3 regions of the Streptosporangium sp. NPDC003464 genome follow, and region 1 is predicted to be linked to each of the others. Evidence: predicted binding sites of a transcription regulator. Region 1 holds the regulator's gene; each other region holds the start of a gene.
The links. Region 1 encodes HrcA, which represses chaperone genes, less so after heat shock. Its sites were predicted from a motif close to TTGGCACTCTCNNNNNGAGAGTGCCAA; they were not measured.
Positions count from the first base shown of each region.

Region 2: groES (co-chaperone GroES) is a predicted target of HrcA. The motif match lies at 2,189-2,215, and genes of this name have one in related genera.
Region 3: groL (chaperonin GroEL) is a predicted target of HrcA. The motif match lies at 1,653-1,679, and genes of this name have one in related genera.

Region 1 covers NZ_JBSFPS010000081.1:417-7,981, reverse strand. Annotated here, with positions in the region: gene ACWDS7_RS19485 (16S rRNA (uracil(1498)-N(3))-methyltransferase) at 1-211, opposite strand, end outside; gene dnaJ (molecular chaperone DnaJ) at 299-1,441, opposite strand; gene hrcA (heat-inducible transcriptional repressor HrcA) at 1,454-2,467, opposite strand; gene ACWDS7_RS19470 (hypothetical protein) at 2,646-3,380, shown strand; gene ACWDS7_RS19465 (DUF3097 domain-containing protein) at 3,436-4,251, shown strand; gene ACWDS7_RS19460 (DUF4870 domain-containing protein) at 4,276-4,989, shown strand; gene hemW (radical SAM family heme chaperone HemW) at 5,117-6,328, opposite strand; gene ACWDS7_RS19450 (glycoside hydrolase family 18 protein) at 6,509-7,565, shown strand, end outside.
Region 2 covers NZ_JBSFPS010000140.1:3,941-11,505, reverse strand. Annotated here, with positions in the region: gene groL (chaperonin GroEL) at 71-1,696, opposite strand; gene groES (co-chaperone GroES) at 1,787-2,098, opposite strand; gene ACWDS7_RS27730 (class I SAM-dependent methyltransferase) at 2,423-3,589, shown strand; gene ACWDS7_RS27725 (hypothetical protein) at 3,782-4,975, shown strand; gene tsaD (tRNA (adenosine(37)-N6)-threonylcarbamoyltransferase complex transferase subunit TsaD) at 5,038-6,069, opposite strand; gene rimI (ribosomal protein S18-alanine N-acetyltransferase) at 6,062-6,514, opposite strand; gene tsaB (tRNA (adenosine(37)-N6)-threonylcarbamoyltransferase complex dimerization subunit type 1 TsaB) at 6,511-7,194, opposite strand.
Region 3 covers NZ_JBSFPS010000022.1:48,922-56,486, reverse strand. Annotated here, with positions in the region: gene thrC (threonine synthase) at 1-621, shown strand, start outside; gene ACWDS7_RS07895 (MoaD/ThiS family protein) at 645-920, shown strand; gene ACWDS7_RS07890 (cold-shock protein) at 1,249-1,449, shown strand; gene groL (chaperonin GroEL) at 1,790-3,415, shown strand; gene ACWDS7_RS07880 (GNAT family N-acetyltransferase) at 3,718-4,137, opposite strand; gene ACWDS7_RS07875 (HelD family protein) at 4,148-6,166, opposite strand; gene ACWDS7_RS07870 (DNA repair helicase XPB) at 6,831-7,565, opposite strand, start outside.

The sequences.
Region 1 (7,565 bases):
CGTAGCGGCGCAGCACCTCGACACGGAGGGAGTCCTTGCCCGCCTCCCGGACCACGCACTCGGCGACGGTGCCCGCGCCGTCGGTCAGGTCGAGCCGCTCCCCGGCCCGCAGCCGGCGTACGGCCGCCGCGTGGCGCCCCTCCGGGCCGCCGAAGGTGAACTCCGCCCGGGCCAGGTCGGCCGGTTCGGCCAGGAAGACCGGGGCCGTCATCGGCCGGCGGGGAGGTGCGGGCCGGGCCGGCGGACGCCTGCGGCCCGGCCGGCGCGGACGGGCCGGGCCGACCCGGGGAGGCCGCCGTCAGCGGCCATTGAAGGCGTCCCGCAGCCTGGAGAAGAACCCCTGCTGGCCGGGGGCGAACTTGCCGGGCGGGCGCTCCTCGCCGCGGAGCTTGGCGAGCTCGCGCATGAGCTCCTCCTGGGCCGGGTCGAGGCGGGCCGGGGTCTCCACGTTGACGTGGATCAGCAGGTCGCCACGGCCGTTCTCGTTGAGGCGCTGGACGCCGCGGCCGTAGAGCGGGATGGTCTGGCCGGACTGGGTGCCCGGCCGGATGTCGAGCTCCTCGGCGCCGTCGAGCGTCTCCATGGTCAGGACGGTGCCCAGCGCGGCCGCGGTCATCGGGATCTGCACGGTGCAGTGCAGGTCGTCGCCGCGGCGCTCGAAGATCTCGTGCGGGCGCTCGACGATCTCCAGGAACAGGTCGCCGGGCGGGCCGCCACCCGGGCCGATCTCGCCCTCGCCGGCGAGCTGGATGTGGGTGCCGTCCTCGACGCCGGCCGGGATGCGGACCTTGATGGTCCGCCGGGTGCGGACCCGGCCGTCGCCGGAGCACTCCTGGCAGGGGTTGCGGATGATCGAACCGAACCCACCGCACTGGGGACAGGGGCGGGAGGTCATGACCTGGCCGAGGAAGGACCGGGTGACCTGGGAGACCTCGCCCCGGCCGTGGCACATGTCGCAGGTGTCGGGGTGGGTGCCGGACGCGGCGCCGGAGCCCGTGCAGACCTCGCAGAGCACGGCGGTGTCGACGACCAGCTCGCGGGTGGTGCCGAAGGCCGACTCGCGCAGGTCGAGCTCCACCCGGATGGTGGCGTTGCGGCCCCGGCGGGCACGCGACCTGGGTCCGCGGGTGCCGCCGCCGCCGGCCGCGCCGAAGAAGGCGTCCATGATGTCGCTGAAGGGGAAGCCCGCCCCGAAGCCGCCCGGGCCCGCACCGGCGCCGGAGGAGAACGGATCGGCGCCCATGTCGTACATCTGGCGCTTGTTGGGGTCGGACAGGACCTCGTAGGCCTGGGTGATGTCCTTGAACCGCTCCTGGGTCTCAGGATCGGGGTTCACATCGGGATGCAGCTCCCGCGCCAGGCGACGATACGCCTTCTTGATCTCTTCCGCACTGGCGTCACGGCGCACCCCGAGGGTGCCGTAGTAGTCGCTCTTAGCCACTTAGTTGACCTCTTAAGATGCAGCCAGGATCTGGCTGACGTAGCGTGCCACCGCGCGCACCGCGCCCATCGTGACCGGGTAGTCCATTCGCGTCGGACCCAGCACACCGAGCCGGGCCAGTTGCTTGTCCCCCGAACCGTATCCGGCGACGACGATCGATGTGCCCTGGAGTCCGGTGTAGGGGTTCTCCGAGCCGATCCGTACTGTCAGCGCCGACAGGTCGGAGGTCTCACCGAGCAGGCGTATGAGCACGACCTGCTCTTCCAGGGCCTCCAGCACGTCGCGGAGCCCGACGGTGAAGTCGGCTCCCGCGAGGTTGGCCGCCCCGGCAAAAACGATCTTTTCATCATGCCGGTCCACGAGGGACTCCAGCAGCACCGACAGGACCGTGGCCGCGAACGGCCGGTCCTCGGCCGGCAGTCGCTCGGGCAGGTCGGCGACCGTGTCGGGGACCCTGGCCAGCCCGCACCCGTCGAGGCAGGCGTTGAGAGTCGCGCGGAGATGGGCGACACGGGTCTCGTCCACCACGTCGGGCAGCTCGACCACGCGCTGCTCGACCCGTCCCGTGTTGGTGATGAGCACGAACATCAGCCTGCGCTCGCTCAACGGGACCAGCTCGACGTGCCGGACCGTGGAGCTGGTCAGCGTGGGATATTGCACGACGGCGACCTGCCGGGTCAGCTGCGCCAGCAGCCGCACCGTGCGCATCACGACGTCGTCGATGTCAACGGCGCCGGCGAGGAAGCTCTCGATGGCCCTCTTCTCCGCGCTCGACAACGGCTTCACCTGCGAGAGCCTGTCGACGAACAGCCGGTAGCCCTTGTCCGTGGGCACCCGGCCGGCGCTGGTGTGGGGCTGGGCGATGTAGCCCTGCTCCTCCAGCACCGCCATGTCGTTGCGGATGGTCGCCGACGACACACCCAGGTTGTGCCGCTCGACGAGGGTCTTGGAGCCCACCGGCTCGTTGGTGGACACGTAATCCTCGACGATGGCGCGGAGAACCGCCAGCTTGCGGTCGTCGACCAACGTGCTCACCTCCCTGCACCGAATGTGAAACACCAGGTCTGGCACTCTGTGTTCCCGAGTGCCAAGTGTACGGCTCCAGCCCACGGGGTGCGATAACACGGCGTCAGGATGACGGGCCCAAGCAACTGTCAAGTCAACTGCTATCGGGATACAAGCGGCAAGACCCACAATTTACGACATGTCCCACGATTTCGGATCCCCCTCGGGTGGCACCCCCTCCGGCGCCCCCGGCTACGGCGCCCCCCAGCAGCCCTACGGCCAGCACCAGGGCGCCCCTTCCTACGGCTACGCCTCCCCCGGCTACGGCGCACCCCAGGGGCCGCCGCCGAAGACGAAGGTCAAGCCCAGCATCGGCTGGATCGTCGGCGTCTGGCTGGTCTTCGTCCTCAGCGTGATCGTCGGCATCGCCGGTTTCGCCGGCGGCATCTTCAGCGCGATCACCGACGCCGCGCCCACCAGCTCGTTCGAGCCGGGCAAGGCCGTGACGGTCAAGCTCGACCCGGCGGACAAGCCCGCGATCTACGTCTCCGCCGAGACGGGCACCAACTTCGAGTGCCAGATCCAGGGTGATCCGGAAAAGGTCCGGCTCCAGCAGCCGGGCGTGCAGCAGACCGTCACCTCCGACGGCGTCGTCTGGGAGCTGGCCCTGCGGATCGGGGTGGACAAGGCCGGCGACTACCAGCTCACGTGCACCACCTCCGAGGGGGCGCCCGCCAAGTTCGGCGTCGGCAGGGAGATCGTCGCCGATTCGGTGGTGGGCGGCGCGATCGCGCTGTTCGCGGTGCCGGGGCTGGGCTTCCTGCTGGCCGTCATCGTGACGATCGTCGTGCTGGTCAGGCGGAGCGGCGCCCGCAGGCGCCAGGCCGCCGCCGCGGCGGGGCAGTGGGGACAGCCGGGAGCCTACGGCAGGTGATCACGGCTTTTGCTACCGTCCACTTGATCCCTGACGAGAGAGCGAGCGGCCGGTGATGTACGAGCGCGACGTGCTGTCGGAGAACTGGCGGCGCCCCCTCAAGGGGAAGATCCCCCAGGTCCCCGCGGAGCTCGACCTGGTCGTGGAGGACGCCGACGGCGGCTTCTGCGGCGCCGTGGTGGCCTGCGACAAGGAGGCCGTCACGCTGGAGGACCGGTTCGGGCGGCGGCGGCTGTTCCCGCTGGAGCCCGCCGCGTTCCTCCTGGAGGGCAAGGTGGTGACGCTGGTCCGGCCCACCGCCGCGCCGCGGGCTCCGAGGCGGAGCGCCTCGGGTTCGATCGCGGTGGAGGGCCTGCGGGCCCAGGTGGCCAAGGAGAGCCGGATCTACGTGGAGGGCGTGCACGACGCCGCGCTCGTGGAGAAGGTCTGGGGCCACGACCTCCGGGTGGAGGGCGTGGTCGTGGAGTATCTCGAAGGGGTCGACCACCTGCCCTCGATCGTCGAGGAGTTCGGGCCCGGCCCCGGCCGCCGCCTGGGCGTGCTCGTCGACCACCTGGTCCACGGCTCGAAGGAGAGCCGGATCGCCGCCCAGGTCTCCTCACCGCACGTACTGGTCGTCGGGCACCCGTTCGTCGACGTCTGGCAGGCGGTCAAGCCCTCGGTGCTGAAGATCGGCTCCTGGCCGCCGGTGCCGCGCGGCATACCCTGGAAAGAAGGGGTCATCGCCGCCCTCGGCTGGGATCTGGAGCCCGCCGAGGCATGGCGCCGCATTCTGGGATCGGTCACCACCTACGCCGATCTGGAGCCGGAGCTGCTCGGTCCCGTCGAGGAGCTGATCGACTTCGTGACGGTTCCCGGCCAGGATGACTAACCCCGCACCCCATCAGGAGGGGCAATGAGCGACAGTCCCGAGAGCCCGCGGTACGGACCCGCGGGCGAGGAACCCACCAGGCAGGCCGGATGGCCGCCCCAGCCCGGCCAGGGCTACCCGCCCCCCGCGGCTCCGCCGTACGGATCCGGCGACCAGGGGCACCAGCCCGGCTACCAGGACGGCCACCAGGGGGCGTATCCGCCTCCCGGCGCGTACGGCCAGCCGACCGGCGGCTACGGCCAGCCTTCCGACACATACGGCCAGCCTTCCGGCGGGTACGGCCAGCCACCCGGCGGGTACGGCCAGCCGTACGACGCCTATGGCCAGCCACCCGGCGGCTACGGCCAGCCGACCGGCGGCTACGGCCAGCCGGTCGGCTACGGATACCCGCCCCAGCAGGGGGCCTACGGCTGGCGGCCCAGCCGTGACGAGACCACCATGGCCATGCTCGCCCACCTGCTGGGCCTGCTGGCCTCGTTCGTCGGCCCACTGGTGCTGTATCTCGTGAAGAAGGACGAGTCCCCCTACGTGCGGAGCCAGGCGGCCGAGGCGCTCAACTTCCAGCTCACCCTGATGATCGCTTACTTCGTCTCCTGGGTCCTGGCGTTCGTGCTGATCGGCTTCCTTCTGATCTTCGTGCTCTGGATCGGGTCGCTCGCCTTGATGATCATGGCGGCCGTCGCGGCCAACCGGGGGGAGAGCTACCGCTATCCGATGAACATCCGTTTCGTCAGCTGACCACCGGCGCACGCCCGACCCCCAGCCGCCCCCAGGCGCGTGGACAGGCGCCCGTCACGGACCCCGGGCCCGCCCTCACGCGGGTCCGGAGGGCCGTCACGCGGCCGCCGGGCGCGTGGACAGGCCCTCAGGTCAGGTCCCGCACCAGGGCGTCGGCCAGCAGCCGCCCGCGCAGCGTCAGCACCGCGCGGCCCGCCTTGAACGGTTCCATCTCGAGCAGGCCGTCGGCCAGTGCCCTGGCGACGACCGGCGGCCGCTGGATCTCCTTGAGCGGGAACCCCTGGGCGAGCCTGAGCTCCAGCATCAGCCGCTCCACCGCCCTGTCCTCCGAGGTGAGCACCTCGCGGGCGTGCGCGGGCGAGACGCCGGAGGCCAGCCGCCGGGCGTAGGCCGCCGGATGCTTGACGTTCCACCACCGGGTGCCGCCGACGTGGCTGTGCGCGCCGGGGCCGACGCCCCACCAGTCGCCGCCGGTCCAGTAGAGCAGGTTGTGCCGGCAGCGTCCGGCCTCCGAGGTCGCCCAGTTGGACACCTCGTACCACTCGAAACCGGCCTCGGCGAGCATGGCGTCGGCGATGAGATAGCGGTCGGCGGCCACGTCGTCGTCGGGCATGGGCAGCTCGCCGCGCCGGATCCTGGCCGCCAGCCTGGTGCCGTCCTCGACGATCAGCGAGTAGGCGGACACGTGGTCGGGCCCGGCCTCGATCGCCGCGGCCAGCGAGGCCCGCCAGTCGTCGTCGCTCTCCCCCGGCGTGCTGCAGATCAGGTCCAGGTTCACGTGGTCGAACCCGGCCTCCCTGGCCTCCCGTACGGCCTGCGCCGGCCGGCCGGGGGTGTGCCGGCGCTCCAGCACCTCCAGCACGTGCTCGCGGGCGCTCTGCATGCCGAAGCTCATCCGGGTGAACCCGCCGCCGCGCAGCTCGGCCAGGTAGGCCCGGTCCACGGACTCGGGGTTGGCCTCGGTGGTCACCTCGGCGCCGGGGGCCAGCCCGAACTCCTCCTCGATCGCCGCCAGGATCCGGACCAGGTCTCCGGCGGGCAGCAGGGTCGGGGTGCCGCCGCCGAAGAACACCGTCTCGACCGGGAGGTCCGCCCCGCCGAGGGTGGCCCGTGCCCGCCGTACCTCGTCGATCGCGGTGTCGGCGTAGTCCCGGTGCGAGGCGCCGGGGCCGAGCTCGGCGGCCGTGTAGGTGTTGAAGTCGCAGTAGCCGCAGCGGGTCACGCAGAAGGGCACGTGGACGTAGAAGCCGAAGGGTCGCCCGCCGAGCCCGTGGAGCGCGCTGTCGGGGAGCCGGCCCGAGGCCGGTACGGGGTCACCGTCGGGAAGAGTGGATGGCACGACACCAAGTCTGCCGCTCCCGTCCGGGTGCCCGGAACGGCGGCCGGCGCGCCGCGCCGGCCGCCTATGCAGCAAATCAGCGGCAGACCGTTGACGCCCAGATCGGCCAAGTCTACGATCCGTGAAAACTTAAAGGAAAGTTTCCTATAAGTTAATCCCCCGACGCAAGTGGAGAAGCCCGTGCAGAGACTCCTCCGGCACACGCTCGCGGCGGTCATCGCCGCGGGCCTCACGGCGACAGCCGTACCGGCACCGGCTCAGGCCCGGACCGCCCCGGACCACGGCGACCGCTTCAAGCGGGTCGCCTACTTCATCCAGTGGGGCATCTACGGCCGCAACTACCACGTCAAGGACCTGGACACCACCGGCGCCGCCGCCAAGCTGACCCACATCAACTACGCCTTCGGCTCCGTCAGCGCCGGCGGCGACTGCGTCTCCTCCGACGCGTGGGCCGACTGGCAGCGCCCGGTCCCCGCCGGGCAGAGCGTGGACGGCGTCGGCGACGCCGAGGGCCAGGCGCTGAACGGCAACCTGAACCAGTTGAAGAAGCTCAAGGCCAAGCATCCCGGTCTGAAGGTGCTCATCTCCCTCGGTGGCTGGTCGGGCTCGAAATACTTCTCCGACGCGGTGCTGACCCCCGAGGGGCGCGCCAAGCTGGCGACCTCCTGCGTGGACCTGTGGCTCAAGGGCAACCTGCCCGGCACCGCGCCCGGCGCCGGAGCCGGCGTCTTCGACGGCATCGACCTCGACTGGGAGTGGCCGGGCTCCTCCGGCAACGAGGGCAACGTCATCCGGCCCGAGGACAAGCAGAACTTCACGCTGTTCACCGCCGAGCTGCGCCGCCAGATGAACGAGCTGGACCGGCGGAGCGAGCTGACCGCCTACCTGCCCGCCGCCGCCGCCAAGATCGATGCGGGCTTCGAGGTGCGCGACGTCTTCAAGCACCTCACCTTCGCCACCGTCCAGGGCTACGACCTGCACGGTCCGTGGGAGAACGTCACCGGCCACAACGGCAACCTGCTCACCGACCGACGCGACCCCAGCCCGGTGAAGTACAGCGTGGACCAGACCGTCCGCGACTACCTGTCACGCGGCGCCCCGGCCAGGAAGATCATCGTCGGCATCCCGGCGTACGGCCAGGGCTGGACCGGCGTCACCGGCGGCCGCAACGGCCTGTACGGCACCGCCACCGGTCCCGCGCCCGGCACCTGGGCGGCCGGCAGCGACGACTACAAGA
Region 2 (7,565 bases), on a different contig from region 1:
TCGGTTTACCGGAAAACCGAACGGCCCGCACCCCCCGAGGGGACGCGGGCCGTACCGGATCCGGTGGAGATCAGTGGCCGTGGCCGTGACCGTGGCCGTGACCGCCGGCGGCGGCTGGGGCCTCCTCCTCGGGCTTGTCCACCACGAGGGCCTCGGTCGTCAGCAGCATGCCGGCGATGGAGGCGGCGTTCTGGACGGCCGAGCGGGTGACCTTGACCGGGTCGATGACGCCCTGGCTGATCAGGTCGCCGTACTCGCCGGTGGCGGCGTTGAGGCCCTCGCCCACGGAGAGCTCGGCGACCTTGGTGGTCACCACGTAGCCCTCGAGGCCGGCGTTCTCGGCGATCCAGCGGGCCGGCTCGATGAGCGCCTTGCGGACCACGGCGACGCCGGTCGCCTCGTCGCCGGACAGACCGAGGTCGTCCAGGACCTTGGAGACGTGGATGAGCGCGGAGCCACCGCCGGAGACGATGCCCTCCTCGATCGCCGCGCGGGTGGCGGAGATCGCGTCCTCCAGGCGGTGCTTCTTCTCCTTGAGCTCCACCTCAGTGGCCGCGCCGACCTTCAGCACGCAGACACCGCCGGAGAGCTTGGCCAGGCGCTCCTGGAGCTTCTCGCGGTCCCAGTCGGAGTCGGACTGCTCGATGGCGAGCTTGATCTCCTTGACCCGGTCGGAGATCGCCTGCTGGTCGCCGGCACCGTCGACGACGGTGGTGGCGTCCTTGGTGATCACGACGCGGCGGGCGGTGCCGAGCACCTCAAGGCCGACGTGCTCCAGCTTGAGGCCGACCTCCTCGCTGACGACCTCTCCGCCGGTGAGGATCGCGATGTCCTGCAGCATGGCCTTGCGGCGGTCGCCGAAGCCGGGGGCCTTGACCGCGACGGAGGTGAAGGTGCCGCGGATCTTGTTGGTGACCAGGACGGCCAGGGCCTCGCCCTCGACGTCCTCGGCGATGACGAGCAGCGCCTTCTTGGTCTGGGCGATCTTCTCCAGCAGCGGCAGGAAGTCGGCGACGGAGGAGACCTTGCCCTGGGTGATCAGGATGTAGGGGTCCTCCAGGACCGCCTCCATGCGCTCCTGGTCGGTCACCATGTAGGGCGACAGGTAGCCCTTGTCGAACTGGAGTCCCTCGGTGAACTCCAGCTCCAGGCCCATGGTGTTGGACTCCTCGACGGTGATGACACCGTCCTTGCCCACCTTGTCGAACGCCTCGGCGATCAGCTCGCCGATCTTGGCGTCCTGCGCGGAGATCGTCGCGACGTGCGCGATCTCCTTCTTGTCCTCGACCGGGCGGGCCGACTCGATCAGCTTGTCGCTGACGGCCCTGGCGGCCAGGTCGATGCCGCGCTTGAGCGACAGCGGCTGGGCACCGGCGGCGACGTTGCGCAGACCCTCGCGGACCATCGCCTGGGCGAGGACGGTGGCGGTGGTCGTGCCGTCACCGGCGATGTCGTTGGTCTTGGTGGCGACTTCCTTGGCGAGCTGGGCGCCGAGGTTCTCGTACGGAGCCTCCAGCTCGACCTCGCGGGCGATGGTGACACCGTCGTTGGTGATGGTCGGCGCACCGAACTTCTTGTCGATGACGACGTTGCGGCCGCGCGGGCCGAGCGTGACCTTGACGGCGTCCGCGAGGGCGTTCACGCCACGCTCAAGAGCGCGGCGGGCGTCCTCCTCGAACGACAGGATCTTCGGCATGACAGTCCTCTCTAAAAGCACGTCGGCGCATCAAAGCCCCGGGCGCTCGCGCGGCCCGGGGCTCGATACGTCATCTTTATGAAGCGTGGATTACTTCTCGATGATGGCGAGCACGTCGCGGGCGGAGAGCACCAGGTACTCCTCGCCGCCGTACTTCACCTCGGTGCCGCCGTACTTGCTGTAGAGGACGATGTCGCCCTCCTTGACGTCGAGCGGGATACGCTTGTCCCCGTCCTCGTCCCAGTTGCCGGGGCCCACCGCGAGGACCTTGCCCTCCTGCGGCTTCTCCTTGGCGGTGTCCGGGATCACGAGGCCGGAAGCGGTGGTCTGCTCGGCCTCAAGCGGCTGGACCACGATGCGGTCGCCGAGCGGCTTAACGGGAACCTTGGTGGCGGTCGTCACGTCGGACCTCCCCTTCAGATTTGGATGATCTAGAAGAGGCGACCAGCGGTCTGCCGTCGCGGGTGTCAGACCTGCCTCGTCGCATATTTATTGGCACTCTCAAGGGGAGAGTGCCAATACGGAACAGTATGCAAGGAGGGCTTGACAGTCAACACGAACCGCCCTTGTGCGCTTCCCGCGAACGTCGGTCCCCCGGCGTCGAGGGGTTCCGGCCCGCGCGGACCGGGCCGGACCGGGCCGGACCGGGCCGGACCGAGCCGCCGGACCCGAGCCGCCGGACGAGGCGGAGGGCGGCACCTCGGCCAGGCGGTAACGTCGGACGGCGTGGACCTTGACGCATTCCGGGAGCTGCTGACGCCGCGCGGCCAGGAGGCCCTGGGGGCGGCGGCCGAGATCGCGGGCGACGACCCGGTGGCGGCGGTGACGCGGCTCCGGAAGACCTACGACGCCGACCTGACCTCGGCGGCGCTCACGCAGGCCACGCTCAGGCGGCGGGCCAGGGAGAAGTTCGGCGCCGACGCCGATCTCATGTATTTCACCCCGGGCGGTCTGGAGCAGTCCACCCGCCGCGAGGTCGCCGACCACCGGGCCCGCCGCATCGCCCCGGGCTCCCGGGTCGCCGACGTCTGCTGCGGCATCGGCGGGGACCTCCTCGCGCTGGCCAGGGCCGGATGCGTGGTGGAGGCCGTCGACGCCGACCCGCTCACGGCCGCGGTCGCCCGGGCCAACGCCGACGCCCTCGGGTTCGGGGACCGGGTCTCGGTCCGCGCGGCCGACGCGGCCACGATCGACCCGGCCGCCTTCGACGTCCTGTTCGCCGACCCCGCCCGCCGTACCGCGCGGGGCCGGACCTTCGACCCGATGGCCTACTCGCCGCCCTGGCCCGACGTGCTGACGATGGTGGCGCGGGCCGAGGCGGCCTGCCTGAAGGTCGCCCCCGGCATCCCCTACGAGTTCATCCCCGCCGGGGCCGAGGCCGAGTGGGTCTCCTACAAGGGCGACGTCAAGGAGGCCGTGATCTGGTGCGGCGGGCTGGCCGGCGGCGCGGGGCGCAGGGCCACGATCCTGCCGGCGGGCGCGACGGTGACGTCCGACCCGGCGCTCGGCCCGGCCGGGCACGGTCCCGTGGGCCGCTACGTGTACGAACCGGACGGCGCGGCCATCCGGGCCCACCTCGTCGCGGAGATCGCCGCGATGGTCGGCGGCCGCCTGCTCGACCCGCACATCGCCTACATCACCGGGGACGCCGCCGTGGAGACGCCGTGGGCGTCACGGTATGAGGTCCACGAGATGCTGCCGTTCTCGCTCAAACGGCTGCGGGCGGCGCTCCGCGAGCGCGGGGTCGGCAATGCGACGATCAAAAAGCGCGGTTCCGCGGTCGATGTCGAACGCCTGCGGAAAGACCTGCGACTATCCGGTGACCGCTCGGCGGTCGTCATTCTCACCCGGATTGTCGAAAGGCCGTTCGCCCTCATCTGCACCCCTTCTTGACCTGCCGAAACGGCGAATTCCGACATTCCATTGGCAATCACGATCTTTTAAATTCCGCTCCGAAAAACCTTGATCCAGAGGCTAGGGTTGCCAGGCGGGAGTTCTTCCCCCGCCTGCGGTTCGACCGCGTTCGCCAGCAAAAAGGACCAACCCCGCCGCGCGGCTCACCGTCGGCGGGTGAAGGAGCTCTCGGTGGATCACTCCGACCACACCCTGCTCCAGGCAGGCAGTCAGACCGCCATCTCCGACCGGATGCGCGAGCTCCTCGCCCGGGCCGCCCAGGACCACGTGTACGAGCAGCGCACCCAGGGCGCCGTGCTGGATGAGATCCGCCAGCGCCTGGAGGGCATGGAGTGGCTGCTGCGGGAGGTCAGGGAGCGCGAGCTCGGCGGGCTGGGCGGGACGCTGGAATCCGTCCACGGCCGCCTGGACGACATCGCCGTCCGCCCGCCGGCGTGGGCCGAGGGCCTGGCCCAGCACGTCGAGGCGGTCCGCGACCACGTGGACGCCGTGGGCGAGCGCGTCGGCTCCCTCGGCCAGGGGGTCGAGACCGTCCGCGACCGGGTCACGCCCATCGGTGAGCTGCCGAGCCTCTGGGCCGACGTCGGCACCGTCGGCGAGAGCGTGGACGAGGCGCTCGTCCGCCTCCAGTCGATCGCCGACGGCACCCAGGGCGTCGGCGACCTGGTGGGCGACCTCGCCGAGCGCCTGGGCCGGCTCCAGGCCGGCATGGAGGCCGCGGCCGGCCGCTTCACCCGCCTGGACAGGTCGCTGGCCGAGCTCGCCCAGCGCGCCGATCGCCTGGAGTCGGGGCTGCTCGACCTGTCCGCGAGCGTGCGGGAGAGCGTCGGCGAGGCGGCCGAGCGCCTGCTGGCCGCGGTCGAGCAGGTCAACGGCCGGGTCGAGCTGCTCACGGCCCGCACCGACAGCCGCTTCGACGCCCTCGACGAGCGCCTCGACGATGTCGAGGGCCGCGTCACCGGCCGGGTCGACGCCGTCGGCTCCCGCCTGTGCACGCTGGAGGGCCACACGGAGAAGCTCGGGCTCCGGCTGGAGGGCGTCGACGACCACGTCGAGGCCGTCGGCCGGCGCGTCGACGGGCTGCCCGCCGCCCTGAACGTCGGCGAGCTCATCGACGCCCAGACCGCCGATCACGCCGGCCGGCTGGCCGCCCTGGACGAGCGCGTCGTCCAGACCCAGGCCGCCCTCCTCCCCCTGGCCGACATGCTCCGCGCCCAGCCCGACCGCGAGCAGCTCGCCGAGGCCCTCGGCGAGGCCGTGGAGCCGGCCCGGACCGACCTCACCCGCCACCTGAGCGCCCTTGAGGAGACCATGCTGGCCCTCGCCGAGGCGCTGCTGCGCCCCACCCGCAACGACAAGGACTGACCCCCTACGGCGGCGCCCCGCCGCGGACCCCGCCGGCGGACGCGCGGGCGGGGTCCGTGAGGTCACACGTGGACGGTGGTGATCGGCAGTGAGGAGTCGGCGGGGATGTCCAGCGGGGACGGGGTGATGCCGGCCGCCACCAGGTCGGAGCCGAGCGCGGCCACCATGGCCCCGTTGTCGGTGCACAGCCCCGGGCGCGGGACGCGCAGCCGTACGCCGGCCGCCTCGCAGCGCTCCCGGGCGAGGGCGCGCAGCCGGGAGTTGGCCGCCACGCCGCCGCCGATCAGCAGGTCCCGGACGCCGTGCTCACGGCACGCCTGCAGGGCCTTGCGGGTCAGCACGTCGACCACGGCCTCCTGGAACGAGGCCGCCACGTCGGGCACGTGGATCGGCTCGCCGGTCCGCTCCCGCGCCTCCACCCAGCGCGCCACGGCGGTCTTCAGCCCGGAGAAGGAGAAGTCCAGCGTCCCGTCGTCGTATTTGCCGCGGGGGAAGGCGATGGCGGTGCCGGAGCCGTCCTGGGCCGCGCGGTCGATGTAGGGGCCGCCGGGGAAGGGCAGGCCGAGCACCCGGGCCACCTTGTCGAACGCCTCGCCCGCGGCGTCGTCGACCGTGGACCCCAGCGAGATGACGTCCTTGGCGACGTCGGGCACCAGCAGCAGGGAGGAGTGGCCTCCCGAGACCAGCATGGCGATGCACGGCTTGGGCAGGGCGCCGTGTTCGAGCTGGTCCACGGCCACGTGGGCGGCCAGGTGGTTGACGCCGTACAGCGGCAGGCCCAGGCCGAGCGCGTAGGCCTTGGCGGCGGCGACGCCGACGAGCAGCGCGCCGGCCAGGCCGGGCCCGGCGGTCACCGCGATCGCGTCGATGTCGGTGAAGCGCAGGCCGGCCTGCTCCAGGGCCCGCTCGACGGTCGGGGTCATCGCCTCCAGGTGCGCCCGGGAGGCCACCTCCGGCACCACGCCGCCGAACCGGGCGTGCTGCTCGACGCTGGAGGCGATCGCGTTGGCCAGCAGGGTGTGCCCCCGGACGATGCCCACCCCGGTCTCGTCGCAGGAGGTCTCGATGCCCAGGACTAGAGGTTCGTCACGCATTGAGGTCCTTCTTCATCGTGATCGCGTCGGTGCCGTCCTCGTAGTAGCGGCGGCGCAGGCCGATCCGCTCGAACCCGAAACGGTCGTACATCGCCTGCGCGTCCGGGTTGTCGGCGCGGACCTCCAGGAACACCGCGTGCGCGCCCCGCCGTACGGCCTCCGCCAGCAGCTCGGTCAGCAGGGCCGCGCCGATCCCGGCCCGGCGCCGGTGGGCCGAGACGGCGATGGTCTGCACGTCCGCCTGGTCCCCGGCCGCGAAGAGCCCGGCGTAGCCGACGATCTCCCTGTCCACCAGGGCCACCACGTAGTGCCGGGTCCGGGGCTGGTCGTCGAGCTCACCGCGGAGCATGCCCTCGCTCCACGCGTCGCGCGGGAAGGTCTCCCGCTCGATCTTCAGCACGGCGGGCAGGTCGTCGACGGTCATCAGGCGCAGCGCGGCGGTCATGCGGAGACCTTCTTCGGCGCCGAGGGCACCTGGGCGTCGGGGCGGCGCAGGTAGATCGGGTGGGGCAGGCTCAGCACGGGGTGCGTGCCGCTCTCCACGACCTCCCGGACGTCGGACCCGACGAGCTGCTCGGCGGCCAGCGCCGCCAGCGCCCCCGCGGAGGGGTACTGCGGCGCGTCGGCCAGGCGGGAGGGCCCGACGACCTCGGCGTACATCCGCGCGCCCGCGCCGACGAGCGGGAGCTCCGCGGGCAGGTCGTGCGGCCTGTCCACCGCGGGGCCGGACAGCCGGACCCGCGGGTCCTCGTAGTGCCCCCAGAACACCTCCTTGCGCCGCGCGTCGGTGGCCACCAGGAACGGCCCGGTCAGCCCGCTGCCGTAGGCGACGGCGTCGAGCGTGCACACGCCGTAGGCCGGGACGCCCAATGACGTCGCGAGGGCCTGGGCGGTCATCAGGCCGACCCTCAGGCCGGTGTAGGGGCCGGGGCCGGAGCCCGCGACGACGGTGGTGACGTCACCGAGCGAGGCTCCCGCCTCCTGCAGGACCGTCTTGATCGTGGGTACGAGCAGCTCACCGTGGCGGCGCGCGTCAACGGTCGCCGACTCGGCGAGGACCCTCTCACCGTCGTGCAGGGCTGCGGTGACGGCGGGGGTCGCGGTATCAAAGGCCAGGACCAGCACGGACAGTTAGCCTAGTCCGTCATGGGGCGTCAGGGCCCACTCCGCTCCACCGGTCCGTCCCGGAACCACTCCTGGCACCGGCGCGACCCGCGCCGGAGGCGGCCGGCACCGCCGCGCGACGGGTCCGCCGACAAACGCGTGGACGTGCCGCGCCCGGGGTCGCTAGCCTGTGCCCATGTCCAGCCCCGAGGCGTCAAGACTCTAGCCACCGGACTTCCGGTGGCCATCCACGTCGGCGTATCGCAGTCCTGCCGCCCATGAGGCCGCAGGCGCCGTCGGCCGTGCCCACTGCCACCGGATCACCGTAGTGCGGGCTGTGTCCGGCCTGGACCGAGCGTCACCTCCGTGACGCCGGCAGGCCCTTCCGCGCG
Region 3 (7,565 bases), on a different contig from region 1:
AACGTCAACCTCCGGCCTTACTACGCCGAGGGCTCCAAGACGCTGGCCTACGAGATCGCCGAGCAGCTCGGCTGGCGGATCCCCGACCAGATCGTCATCCCGGTCGCGTCCGGCTCCCAGCTCACGAAGATCGACAAGGCGTTCAAGGAGCTGATCGCGCTCGGTCTCGTCGAGGACCGGCCATACAAGATCTTCGCCGCCCAGGCCGAGGGCTGCTCCCCGGTCTCCGCCGCCTACAAGGCGGGCCACGACGTGATCCGCCCGGTCAAGCCGGACACCATTGCCAAGTCGCTGGCGATCGGGAACCCCGCCGACGGCCCCTACGTGCTGGACATCGCCCGGCGCACCGGCGGCGCGGTGGAGGACGTCACCGACGCCGAGATCGTCGACGCGATCCGGCTGCTGGCCAGGACCGAGGGGATCTTCGCCGAGACCGCGGGCGGCGTCACCGTCGGCGTGCTGCGCAAGCTGGTCGCCTCCGGGCGGCTCGACCCCGAGGGCGAGACCGTGGTCCTCAACACCGGCGACGGCCTCAAGACCCTCGACGCGGTGGCGGACCAGGCGCGTCCCACCGCGGTCATCCGGCCGTCTCTTGACGCATTCCGTACGGCTATCGCCTAGAAACTTGTGAAAGGGACTGAATAATGAGCGTTTCTGTGCGGATTCCGACGATTCTCCGGACCTACACCGGCGGCTCGGCCGAGGTGACCGCGGAGGGGGAGACCCTCCGGGAGGTTCTGCAGAAGCTCGATGCGGACCACCCCGGAATCGGCGCCCGCATTCTCGATGAAACGGGCAAGATTCGGCGTTTTGTCAACGTCTATGTCGGGGATGAGGACGTCCGTTTCGCCGACAACCTCGACACGGCCACGCCGTCCGGCGTCCAGATCTCCATCATTCCGGCGGTCGCGGGGGGCTGACCCCCGGCGCCTCCGCGCGCCCACCCCGCCTCTCCCTGACACCCGCACGCGGCCCGGCCGCGTGCGGGTGTCGTGTTTCGCGGGGAAGATCGCCTCTGCTGACCTGGGGATATGATGCAATTTTTAACCAATTAATCGTACCGGCAAAACTCTGCTCCGCCCCTGAATGCGTATGTAAAGGGGTAGTTTGCTGATTGACTCTGTTGCCCTATGGTGTCCCACAGGTATGGTCGAGAACGATCGACGTAGGCGATGTCTACGCCTCGGAGATTGAGGACTTCGCGAGAGGAATGGGCGGCGTCCTCAAGTCCAGTAAGAGGAGTCAGAAGTGGCGCAAGGCACCGTCAAATGGTTCAACGCGGACAAGGGCTACGGCTTCATCGCGGTAGACGGTGGTAAGGATGTGTTCGTCCATTACTCCGCGATCATGATGGATGGCTATCGTGCGCTCGAGCAGGGCCAGCGGGTCGAGTTCGAGATCACTCAAGGCCAGAAGGGCCCCCAGGCGGAATCCGTCCGGGCGGTCTGACGCACCCCTTTCCGTCCATTCGTCGGGAAACGTCGGTGGATCCCGCGGCAGCGCAGTCCGCGTGGATCTTCCGGCGGTCGGCCCGGCTCGCCGCGCAGCCGGCGGGCCGGGCCTTCGCCGTGAAGGCGGGACCTCGTTCTAAGCTGGGTGCAGGTCAGGGCCCCACAGCTTGCACTCGGCAGGGTAGAGTGCTAAACAGTTCGTTGGCACTCCCTGTTGGAGAGTGCCAACCCTGGATCGAGACGATGGGACCCGCCGAACGGAGTCGCGGGTCCACATGCCGTCGCGGGCGTCGGCTCGATCTGGTGCAAGCCACCCTGCGTTTGGGAGGTCTAGCCGTATGGCAGCCAAGATGATCGCGTTTGACGAGGACGCCCGGCGCGGTCTCGAGCGCGGTATGAACCAGCTCGCGGACGCCGTCAAGGTGACCCTCGGCCCCAAGGGCCGTAACGTCGTCCTGGAGAAGAAGTGGGGCGCCCCCACCATCACCAACGACGGTGTCTCCATCGCCAAGGAGATCGAGCTCGAGGACCCGTGGGAGAAGATCGGGGCCGAGCTCGTCAAGGAAGTCGCCAAGAAGACCGACGACGTCGCGGGTGACGGCACCACCACCGCCACCGTGCTCGCCCAGGCCCTGGTACGCGAGGGTCTGCGCAACGTCGCCGCCGGCGCCAACCCGATGTCGCTGAAGAAGGGCATCGAGGCCGCCGTCGAGCGCGTCAGCGAGGAGCTCTCCAAGCTGGCCAAGGACGTGGAGACGAAGGCGCAGATCGCCTCCACCGCCTCCATCTCCGCGGGCGACCCGCAGATCGGCGAGATGATCGCCGAGGCGATGGACAAGGTCGGCAAGGAAGGCGTCATCACCGTCGAGGAGAGCAACACCTTCGGCCTGGAGCTTGAGCTCACCGAGGGCATGCGCTTCGACAAGGGCTACATCTCGCCTTACTTCGTGACCGACCCGGAGCGTATGGAGGCCGTCCTCGACGACCCCTACATCCTCGTCGTCAACTCCAAGGTCTCCGCCAACAAGGACCTGCTCCCGGTCCTCGACAAGGTCGTGCAGGCCGGCAAGCCGCTGCTGATCATCGCCGAGGACATCGAGGGCGAGGCCCTGGCCACCCTGGTCGTCAACAAGATCCGTGGCCTGTTCCGCTCGGTCGCGGTCAAGGCTCCCGGCTTCGGTGACCGTCGCAAGGCCATGCTGGGCGACATCGGCATCCTGACCGGCGCGCAGGTCATCAGCGAGGACCTGGGCCTGAAGCTGGAGTCGACCACGCTCGACCAGCTCGGCCGCGCCCGCCAGGTCATCGTCACCAAGGACGAGACCACCATCGTCGACGGTGCCGGCGACGCCGAGCAGATCGCCGGCCGGGTCAACCAGATCCGCGCCGAGATCGACAACACCGACTCCGACTACGACCGCGAGAAGCTCCAGGAGCGCCTCGCCAAGCTGGCCGGCGGCGTGGCCGTCATCAAGGCCGGCGCGGCGACCGAGGTCGAGCTCAAGGAGCGCAAGCACCGCATCGAGGACGCGGTGCGCAACGCCAAGGCGGCCGTCGAGGAGGGCATCGTCCCCGGCGGTGGCGTGGCGCTGCTGCAGGCCGGCGCCAAGGCCTTCGACAAGCTGGAGCTGCTGGGCGACGAGGCCACCGGTGCCGCGATCGTCCGCAAGGCTCTGGAGGAGCCGCTGAAGCAGATCGCCGTCAACGCCGGCCTCGAGGGCGGCGTCGTGGTGGAGAAGGTGCGCAACCTCACCCCGGGTGAGGGCCTGAACGCCGCCTCCGGCGAGTACGTCAACATGTTCGAGTCGGGCATCATCGACCCGGCCAAGGTGACGCGTTCGGCCCTGCAGAACGCGGCGTCCATCGCGGCGCTGTTCCTGACCACCGAGGCCGTCATCGCCGAGAAGCCCGAGAAGGCCGGTGCCGCTCCCGCCATGCCCGGCGGCGGCGACATGGACTTCTAAGTCCGGAGCTTTCCCAGAAAGAGGCGTCCCCGGTGTCCGGGGTCGCCTCTTTCCGCGTTCACCGGCGCCGCCGGTCGAACACCCGCCACCGCGGCGGTGCGCCGTTGTCCGTCCGGGCGCCGCCCTTCATCAAAGAGGCGGGTCTCCCGTCAAAGGGGTTCGTGTCCGCCGGATGAAGCCGTTCAGCCGGGCCCAAAGGACCGAACAACGTTCTTTTCTACGCGGCCGGCAGCCGGTCAAGACGCTGTCCCCACGGGGAAACGCGGTCCGCGCGGGAATCGCGGGCAATCGGGCCGGGTGTCCTAACTCAGGGCCTTGACCCAGCGCGACCACTGCGGCTGGGGAGCATAACCGGCGGCGCCCCAGGCGCGATGGGCCAGGACATTGTCGTGCAGGACCATAGCGTCGGCGCGGAAAGCGCCGAATTGTGCGAAACGCTGCTCCGCGGCCCGGATCAGGGCGGTCCCGATCCCCTGGCGGCGGCGGCCGGGGGCCACCGCCAGCCGGTAGAGGTGGGCGCGCCAGCCGTCCCAGCCCGCGATCAGGGTGCCGGCCATCTCCCCGTCGACCTCCGCGATGAGAACGGCCTCGGGGTCGCGCTCGATGAGCGCGACCACCTTGGCCGGGTCGTCGTGCCGGTCGGTCCCCTCGGCGGCTCCGAGCCAGAAGGACAGCAGCGCGTCGACGTCGTCGAGCTCCCCGTTCCGGACATTGATTCCCATGGGCCGGAAACTAGCAGAGCTGCGCGGGGAGCTCCCTGGTGTGCAGGACGGTCAGGGAGGTGACCGCCCGGGTCAGGACCACGTAGAGGCGGGCCAGGCCGCGCGGCTCGGCGTCCACGATGTCGGCCGGTTCGACCACGATGACGTGGTCGTACTCCAGACCCTTGGCCAGGGTCGCCGGGATGACCAGCAGGCGGTGCTCCTCCACCGAGTCGGGGCTCAGCACGCGGTGGTCCAGCTGGGACAGCGACTCCGACACGGCCGCGACCGAGGCGTCCGGGACGATGACGCCGATCGACCCCTCCCGGGCGAGCGCCTCCCGCACCGCCTGCGCGAGCGCGGCGGCCGGGTCGGGGGCGGGCCGTACCGACAGGGAGCCCAGGCCGGGACGGAGAGACCGGGGGGCGGCCAGGCCCGGGGCGACGGCGGGCAGCAGCCTGGCGGCGTAGTCGAGCACCTCACGGGGGACACGGAAGCCGAGCGTCAGCTCGGTGACCGCGCCGTCCTCGAAGCCCAGGTGGGTGAGGACCTCGCTCCAGGAGCGGGCCGACCAGGGGGTCGTGCCCTGGGCGAGGTCGCCCAGGACGGTGGCCGAGCCGGTACGGCAGCGCCGGCCGAGGGCGCGCAACTGCATCGCCGACAGGTCCTGGGCCTCGTCCACGACCAGGTGCCCCAGCGGCGCGGTCCGTTCGATCAGGTCGCCGAGCTCGTCCATCAGCGCGCCGTCGGCGGCCGACCACTTCGCCGAGCGGTGGGACTTGGCCGGTCTGGCCCACAGGAGCAGGGCCTGCTCGGCGGCGGTGAGGTCGTCCTTGGCGGCGGCGGCGAGGAACTCGGGGTCGCTGAAGAGCCGGTGGAGCACCTGCTGGGGGGTCAGCTTGGGCCACACCTGGTCCACGAGCTGCTTGACCGGCTTGGAGCGCGCCACCGCGTCCTGCACCCGGTCGTCGGGGGACTCGCCGCGCTGCTCCATCCGGACGAGCACCAGGTGGGCCAGCCGCTGGGCGAGGGCCGCCCTGCCGGGGCCGTAACGGGTGGTCCCGCGGAGCGCGGCGACGACCTCGCGGACCTCGTGGTCGGCCACCCGGTAGCGGTTGACGCCCTTGGTGAACAGCACGCCCTCGGTGGGCTTGACGATGTGCATCCACAGGGCGCGCCTGAGCACCGGCGCGATCCTGGCGTCTCCCTTCACCGCACTGACCGCGGGGTCCTCCGGGGCGGAGTGGTCGCCCAGGATCCCGGCGACCGTGGTCTGGTCGACCTTGACCTCGCCCAGCGCGGGGAGCACCGAGGAGATGTAGGACAGGAAGGCCCGGTTCGGGCCGACGATCATCACGCCGGAGCGGGCGAGCTTCTCCCGGTGGGTGAAGAGCAGGTAGGCCGCCCGGTGCAGGCCGACGGCGGTCTTCCCGGTGCCGGGCGCGCCCTGCACGCAGACGGTCTGGCCGAGCTCGGACCGGACGATCTCGTCCTGGTCGGGCTGGATGGTCGCGACGATGTCGCGCATCGGGCCGGAGCGGGGCCGCTCGATCTCCTCGGTGAGGATCCTGCTGTGCTGCGGGGCGCCGCCCTGGTCGAGCGGCTCGTCCTCGTAGGCGGTCAGGTCCCCGCCGTGGTAGCCGAAGCGCCGGCGGAGCGCCACGCCCATCGGGTCGGCCGGGCTGGCCTGGTAGAAGGCCCGGGAGACCGGAGCCCGCCAGTCGATCACCAGGGGGCGGCTGCGGTCGTCGTGGACGTGCCTGCGCCCGACGTAGACGGTGCCGGGGAGGTCGTCGTCCGCGTCCCGGTCGAGGCGGCCGAAGAACAGGGGGGTGCCGGAGTGGTCGGCGAGCGCCGCCACCCGCTGGTCCAGCAGGGCCTGCAGGATCTGCTGCGAGACCCAGTCTCCGGCGGCGTCGGAGGACAGGGACTGGGCGTGTTCGCGCATGGCGCGCAGGGCGGCCCTGGATGCGGCCAGGTGCGCGCGTTCGGCGGCGAGGGTGTCGGCCGGGTCGCCGGTTATGTCGGGGGCCAATTGATGTGCGGGCACGCGGAAGCGCCTCCCATTCGATAAACGGAGGTGGTAGGTCATCAGGCAGCGAATCGGCTAGCTTACCGGCCCGCCTTCACTCGCTCAAAAGGATTAACCGCCTGGCGGGGTGGTTTCCCGGAGAATCGCGCGGACCATCCCGATATACCGAGCGTGTCCAATCTTCTACGTCCCGTGCCCGGAGCCGCCCGGCTCTCCCTCCGCCCGGCCGGGTGATCTCTCCGTCCGGTGGGACGCGGGGCCGACCGGACCTCGGAGGCCGCCCGCCCGGCCGCGTCCGGGCAGGCCGGAGGGGTGCGGGCGTCAGGGGTTCCGCTCCACCGGCGGGGCCCGCCGTCCGTCGCGCGGCGGGCGCCCGGCCGTCTCCGGGATCTCCCGGCGAGGCGGTCCTCCCGGCCTCCGTGGCCCGCGGGTGACCACCCCGGAGCCGGTGAAAGGGGGTTCGGCGGCCCAATCGGTCGGCATTTCGGTAACTACGCTGACACCCTCCGTGATTCTGCCTCAAAATAGCGAAAAACCCGGGCAAATCCGGTGACTCACGCAGATCATGGGGTATGTCGCCAGTGGCCGTCGCGGCCTAGCGAGGGGGTGGTTTCTTTGTCGAAAGCCTGCGGTATTTCGTGGACCTGATTGACACAGATGACGGCGTGTTCGCCTTGTGACGCTAATCGCCGGCGAGCACGTCGTCCGCGTCGATGATCTGATAGGCATAGCCCTGTTCGGCCAGGAACCGCTGCCGGTGCGCGGCGAACTCCTGGTCGACCGTGTCCCGGCTGACCACCGAGTAGAAGCGGGCCCCGCCCCCGCCGGACTTGGGCCGCAGCACGCGGCCGAGCCGCTGCGCCTCCTCCTGACGTGATCCGAAGGTGCCGGAGACCTGGATGGCCACCGCCGCCTCCGGAAGGTCGATGGAGAAGTTGGCGACCTTGGAGACGACCAGGACCTGGATCTCCTTGTCGCGGAACGCCTGGAACAGCCGCTCCCGTTCCTTGACCTTCGTCTCACCCTTGATCACCGGTGCGTTCAGGTGCTCGCCCAGCTCGTCGAGCTGGTCGATGTACTGGCCGATCACCAGCACCTGATCGTCCGGGTGCCGCCGGACCAGCGCCTCGGTCACCCGGCTCTTAGACGGCGTGGTCGCGCAGAACCGGTAGCGCTCCTCGGACTCGGCCATCGCGTAGGCCAGCCGCTCGTCGTCGGTCAGGGTCACCCGGACCTCGACGCAGTCGGCCGGGGCGATCCAGCCCTGGTTCTCCATCTCCTTCCACGGCGCGTCGTAGCGCTTGGGGCCGATCAGGGAGAACACGTCGCCCTCCCGGCCGTCCTCGCGCACGAGCGTCGCGGTCAGCCCCACCCGCCGCCGGGCCTGCAGGTCGGCGGTCATCCGGAAGATCGGCGC